Salmonirosea aquatica: one gene and its partner. The protein of the gene in region 2 interacts with the protein of the main gene of each other region in a pairwise test. Links are inferred from orthologs where the notes say so. Each region holds a gene or a part of one and is shown on either strand. Other genes may lie near its edges. The genes, in order: lpdA and odhB.

Region 1 (3,163 bases), 1.9 Mb from region 2 along the record:
GCCGGATTGACATCGATCTCGATGTTGTCGTCGGCGAGCGGGTACACATACACCGATGTAAAGGAGGTATGTCGCCGGGCGTTGGAGTCAAAAGGCGAAATGCGCACCAGACGGTGTACTCCATTCTCGGATTTGAGGTTGCCGTAGGCGTACTCACCCTCGATTTCCAGCGTCACCGATTTCACACCCGCCACATCGCCATCCTGCAAATCTACCTCGCGTACCTTGTAGCCGTTTTTCTCCGCCCACATGATGTACATCCGCATCAGCATCGAGGCCCAGTCCTGCGACTCGGTACCTCCGGCCCCGGCGTTGATCTCGATCACAGCGGGCAGGTCGTCGCCCTCCTCACCCAGCATCTTGCGGAACTCGATCTCTTCGAGCTTCGTCGTTAGTTTTTCGCCTTCGGCGTCCACGTCAGCTTCGGTAGCTTCTCCGGCTTCGTAAAATTCCCAGATCGTGTCCAGATCGTCACGTCGTTGGGCGAGTTCCTCATAACCGGTAGTCCAGAATTTCAGACTCCGGATTTCCTTCATCACCTTTTCGGCGCGCTCCGAGTCGGTCCAGAATTCCGGCTGGGCGGTTTGCAATTCTAATTGTTCGAGTTGGCTTTTGCGATGACCGTAGTCAAAGATACCTCCCCAAGGCCTCTACACGGCCTTTCAAGTCTTTCGCTTGATCTTGTGTCATGATAATTGAAAAAGAATAGTTGGGAATTGAAAAAGCGGCTTTGCTGTTTTCAATTTAATTCTAAAAACGGCAAAGGTAGTAATTTTTGCGCTAGGATTCAGAGGGGTACCCCCTGCGCTTTCCCGCAAAAAAGGCTTATATTTGCGTCGTTTTTTTGCAAAACCTCTCATACCCAAACTAACTAAAAAATGGCTCAAACATATGACGTTATTGTGTTAGGCAGCGGTCCCGGCGGCTATCCGGCGGCCATCCGTGCCTCGCAATTAGGACTGAAAGTGGCAATCGTAGAAAAAGAAAGCCTGGGCGGTATCTGTCTGAACTGGGGCTGTATTCCCACTAAAGCCCTGCTCAAAAGTGCGCAGGTTTTCGAATATATCAAGCATGCCAAAGATTATGGCATCAATGTCGGCGGTGAATATTCAGCCGATTTTGCGGGCGTGATCAAGCGCAGCCGGGGCGTAGCCGACGGCATGAGCAAGGGTGTGGCTTTTCTGATGAAGAAAAATAAGATCGACGTCATTATGGGTTACGGCAAGGTGATCGCCGGTAAAAAAGTCGAAGTGACGGACAAAGAAGGCAAGAAGACTGAGTACGCTGCTAGCAAGGGCGTGATCATCGCTACGGGCGGACGGGCCCGTGAACTGCCTAATATTAAAATCGATGGCAAGAAAATCATTGAGTACCGCAAGGCCATGAGCCTCGAGAAGCAGCCCGAATCCATGCTGGTGATCGGCTCTGGCGCGATCGGTGTTGAGTTTGCTTTTGTCTATGCCAGCATGGGCACCAAGGTGACAATCGTAGAATACCTGCCCACCATGGTACCTGTGGAGGATGAAGACGTATCGAAAGAGCTGACCAAGCAATACAAGAAAATGGGAGTCGACGTGTATGTCAACTCTTCGGTAGAAAAAGTGGACACGAGCGGCAAGCTCTGCAAAGTGACCGTAAAAACGCCCGACGGTGAGAAAAACTTCGAAGCCGAAGTGGTACTGTCAGCGGCGGGAGTCGTGTCAAACATCGAGAATATCGGTCTGGAAGAGCTGGGCATCAAAACCGAGCGCGGCAAGATTGTGGTAAGTGAATGGTACGAAACCAACGTACCAGGCTACTACGCCATCGGCGACTGTACGCCCGGCCCGGCACTGGCGCACGTAGCAACGGCCGAAGGTATTATCTGTTCAGAAAAAATCGCCGGCCACAAAACCGAAGCCCTCGATTACAACAACATACCCGGCTGTACCTACTGCCAGCCTGAGATCGCCTCCGTCGGTCTGACCGAAAAGCGCGCCCGGGAAGCCGGCTACGACATCAAGGTAGGTAAGTTCCCATTCATGGCTTCGGGCAAAGCTTCGGCGGCAGGCGCTAAGGAGGGCTTTGTGAAAGTGATTTTCGACGCCAAATACGGCGAGTGGCTGGGAGCGCACATGATTGGCGCCAACGTCACCGAAATGATCGCCGAGGTAGTGGTTGCGCGCAAGCTCGAAACGACTTCGCACGAAATCCTGCGCTCGATCCACCCCCACCCCACCATGTCGGAAGCCGTGAAAGGTGCCACGGAAGCCGCCTACGGCGAAGCAATCGATTTGTAGGCACAGCGTTTTTTATCTGATTTTGACCTACGCCTCTTCCGGAAATTATCTGGAAGAGGCTTTTTTAAATAAGGTACCCTGGCTGTCGATGAATAAAACTACCTACCCTTGGAATTAGCCGCATTCTACCTTTTTGCTACCCTGGCGATCGGATCGGGTGTCTTCATCCTCCTCACCCGGAACCTTATGTACGCTGCTTTTGCGCTGTTTCTGGCGCTGCTGGGTGTAGCGGCGCTGTTTGTGCTGGCGGGAGCCGATTTTCTGGGCGTTGTGCAGCTCATGGTGTACGTAGGCGGAATACTGGTGCTTCTCATTTTTGGGATTATGCTGACGCGTACGGCGGATCGGACCGAAAATGCCCAAACGCCTAATCGCGTGGTGGTCGCACTGGGCCGGCGTGTGGGGGGCGTGGTGGTAGGTATAGGGGTATTCGGCATTTTGTGGCTGGTGATTGTGCAGGCACACTTTAAGCTCGACGGTGATACGCTCAACAGCCGCTCTACGATACGTACCTTAGGCGTAGAATTGATGACTACGCATCTTTTACCCTTTGAAATAGCGGGCATCCTGCTGCTGGTGGCCCTGGTAGGTGCCGCGTACTTAGCTTTAAACCGCGATCCATCCTGATGCACTCCACAATTCAACTGGTTCATTTCCTGGTCGTAGCGGCCGCTCTTTTCAGCCTTGGGCTAGCTGTGGCCGTGACCAAACGCAACGTGATCGGTATTCTGATCGGCCTTGAGCTGATGCTCAATGCGGCGAATCTGAATCTCATTGCGTTCAGTCGGCACGACCCCATGCTGCTGCGGGGACAGCTGTTTGCACTATTTGTGATCGTGGTTGCCGCCGCCGAAGTCACCGTGGCGTTGGCTATCGTGCTGCGG
Region 2 (3,252 bases):
ATTCACAAGCATTCATAAGCAAATTTATATACCTGTGTAGAAGAAGCACCGCCTGCCGTAAAAACAGAGATGCTGGCTTCGGTAGGTAGATTGTGTTCGTTATACTTGTAGGTGACTACGCCCGTTTGGGTTGGTGTGAGGCTGGCTTCGTAAAACTTGAAACTACCGGGATTCTGCGCGCTGGCTCCTCCCCCGCCTACCAGATTGATCAGCTGCGTGGGCGTCGAGAATGCATAGGTATTGTGCTTCCCGTCATAGTTGCCAAACTCAGCCAGCAGGCCTTCAATCGGTGCAACCGAGGGGTACTTCGCGAACCACTTGGTCACATTTTTTGCATTGTCATACTCGTAGCGCCAGTAGTTATCGCCCCATTTATATTTGGTAAGATGCCGCTGACTGTCATATTCCAAGATGTAGGTTTCAAGAAGTTTGGGACCGGAATTGAATATTTGTGATTTCCTGACCGTGTCAATCAAGCCGGCGGCGGTGTAATGCATTTCGTATTGATAATTGTTGAAAGGCGCCAGCAGATTGGTTTCCCGGAAAGCAGTTACCCGGCCGCTCTGGTCGTAGTCGAATGAAAACCGCTTTTCTACCCGGTTATTCGCCTTAGTTTCGTTCTGGACGATCCGAAACAGCTTCTGATCATCGTCGTATTCATAGGTACGGTAGGGCTTACCATCAATAGTTTCCGACTTAATCAGGCAGTCACTTCCCTGTAAATCAGGTGAGGTACCATCGTCGTTTTTCTTACATCCCAAAACCAGGGAAAGCAGTACGCTCGTCAGAATCAGTTTCTTTATCATGTGTGTGTGTATTTTTTAATTACTTAACAAATATTATGCCGAAAGTACAAAAAAAGTCCGGTGCTATGCACCGGACTTTTGATGGGAAATCTAGTCCAGAAAAAAGGAACCGCTCAGCTTGCTGCGCTTATAATTCGAGCAACAGACGGGCCGGATCTTCCAGCAACTGCTTGACCCGTACGAGGAAACTTACCGAATCCTTGCCATCGATGGTACGGTGATCATAAGACAGCGCCACGTACATGATGGGACGGATCACAATTTCACCCTTTACCACCACGGCGCGCTCCACGATGTTGTGCATACCCAGTATGGCCGATTGGGGCGCATTGATGATCGGCGTTGAAAGCATGGAACCAAAGATACCCCCGTTGGTAATGGTGAAGGTACCTCCAGTCATTTCGTCGATCCCCAGCTTACCGTCCCGTGCGCGGGTGGCCAGACGGACAATCTCTTTTTCAATTCCGGCAAAAGATAGTTTTTCTGCGTTGCGGATTACCGGTACCACCAGGCCACGCGGCGAAGATACGGCGATGGATACGTCACAAAAGTCATTATACACGACATCATCACCATCCATGTAGGCATTGATTACCGGAAAATCCTGCAAGGCCACACATACTGCCTTGGTAAAAAAGGACATGAAGCCCAGCCCTACCTCATGCTTTTCCTTAAACTTATCTTTGAACTGCGCCCGCAAATCCATGATTGGTTTCATGTCCACCTCATTGAAGGTAGTGAGCATGGCGGTTTCGTTCTTGACCGCCACAAGCCGCCGGGCAATGGTTTTGCGCAGGGATGACATCTTCTCGCGCCGGGTACCCCGTTCTCCATCCGCTGAAGGCGCGGCTTTCTCAGGCGTAGCAGCATTTCCGGGAACACCCACGGGAGGCGCTTTGGCTTCTGCGGGCTTGGGAGCCGATTTCTGAGCGTTCAGAGCATCTTCCTTGGTGATTCTTCCACCCGCACCCGTTCCGTTCACGTCTTTGGGATCTATACCTTTTTCGGCTAATATTTTGGCCGCAACGGGCGATGTATGGGCCGAATTGGCCGATATGTCGTCCGAATCTGACTGGTGGAGCGTAGGTACCTCAGGGGCAGTGGTTGTTTTATCAGAATTTCCTGTCGAGGAAGCAGTGGCCGAGCCGGTACCGCCCGTTTCGATCCGGCAGATTACCGCCCCGATTTCCAGTGTCTCGCCTTCGGCCGCCACAATCCGCAAGGTACCTGCCGATTCGGCAGGCAGCTCGAAAGTAGCCTTGTCTGATTCCAGTTCGCAGATAATCTCGTCAAGCTCTACATGGTCGCCGTCCTTCTTGTTCCAGGAAGCGATCGTGACTTCCGTAATGGACTCACCTACCGTAGGTACCTTCATTTCGATTACCTTCGAGGGGGAAGCCGCCGCTGCGGGCTGGGCCGCCGGAGCCGGTGCTTCCTTTTTCTCAGGTGTATCCTGCTTGGCGGGTTCCGGCGTGGCGGCTCCATTCGACGACGCCTGGGATTCGATGGTTGCAATCAGGTCGCCAATGGCCAGGGTATCGCCTTCCTGGGCTTTTATGTGGAGTATGCCATCTGTTTCGGCGGTCAGTTCGAAGGTAGCCTTGTCAGAGTCCAGGCCACAGATCACCTCATCCATTTTCACCATATCCCCTTCGTTCTTAAACCAGGTACCTATGGTCACTTCGGAGATGGACTCGCCCACAGGGGGTACTTTTATTTCTAATTCAGCCATTTTAAATAGATATGAGTTATGAATTATGAGTTATGAGTGTCCCGACAGCGGGTAGGCTCGTAACCCAATCTACCAAGCGTGTGCCCTTTCGGCCAAAAACTACTCAAACGCCCGCCGTATGATTTCGGCCTGCTCCTGGGCATGGATTTTGGCAAAACCTGTGGAAGGCGAGGCACTTGGGCGCCGGGCAATCACTTCCAACGGTTGCTCGGAGTACATGCGTAGCATGAATGTCCAGCCGCCCATGTTGAAAGGCTCTTCCTGCACCCAATATACTTTTGCTTTTTTGTATTGGGCGATTAAGGCGTTCAATTGATTCTTGGGGAAAGGATGCAACTGCTCCACCCGGATGATGGCCACATCGTCGCGGTTTTCTTTTTGTTGTTTTTCAAAAAGTTCGTAATAAATCTTTCCGGTGCACAGCAGTACCTTCTTCACTTTTTTCGAATCGGCAAATGCATCGCCAATGGTTTCCTGAAAACGTCCTTCCACCAGATCATTCAGCGGCGAAACACACAAGGGGTGCCGTAACATGGACTTCGGCGACATCACGATCAGCGGTTTACGGAACGGAAACGCCATTTGCCGCCGCATCATGTGGAAGAGGTTCGCCGGGGTGGTTACGTTTGTAACGAAGATATTGTTGTCGGCCGCCAACTGTAGGTAGCGCTCGGGACGGGCGTTGGAGTGCTCGGGCCCCTGGCCTTCGTAGCC

The links.
Region 1: the proteins of odhB (region 2) and lpdA interact in binary tests that used the Escherichia coli proteins (3 or more experiments, as listed by UniProt). The link is inferred for Salmonirosea aquatica from one-to-one orthologs.

What each region holds. Positions count from the first base shown.
Region 1 is NZ_WHLY01000002.1:2,979,303-2,982,465, reverse strand. Bases 242-3,078 are described here. They hold lpdA (dihydrolipoyl dehydrogenase), read left to right. Parts: upstream 242-878; coding sequence 879-2,279; downstream 2,280-3,078. Other genes in these bases: nuoK (NADH-quinone oxidoreductase subunit NuoK), read left to right, coding at 2,906-3,078; GBK04_RS13515 (NADH-quinone oxidoreductase subunit J family protein), read left to right, coding at 2,388-2,906. Also shown: more of nuoK, read left to right, coding at 3,079-3,163. UniProt on the Escherichia coli protein: Lipoamide dehydrogenase is a component of the glycine cleavage system as well as of the alpha-ketoacid dehydrogenase complexes.
Region 2 is NZ_WHLY01000002.1:1,030,030-1,033,281, forward strand. The notes cover bases 237-3,162. They hold odhB (2-oxoglutarate dehydrogenase complex dihydrolipoyllysine-residue succinyltransferase), read right to left. Parts: upstream 2,539-3,162; coding sequence 934-2,538; downstream 237-933. Other genes in these bases: GBK04_RS05450 (hypothetical protein), read right to left, coding at 237-806; GBK04_RS05460 (2-oxoglutarate dehydrogenase E1 component), read right to left, coding at 2,638-3,162. Also shown: more of GBK04_RS05450, read right to left, coding at 3-236; more of GBK04_RS05460, read right to left, coding at 3,163-3,252. UniProt on the Escherichia coli protein: E2 component of the 2-oxoglutarate dehydrogenase (OGDH) complex which catalyzes the second step in the conversion of 2-oxoglutarate to succinyl-CoA and CO(2).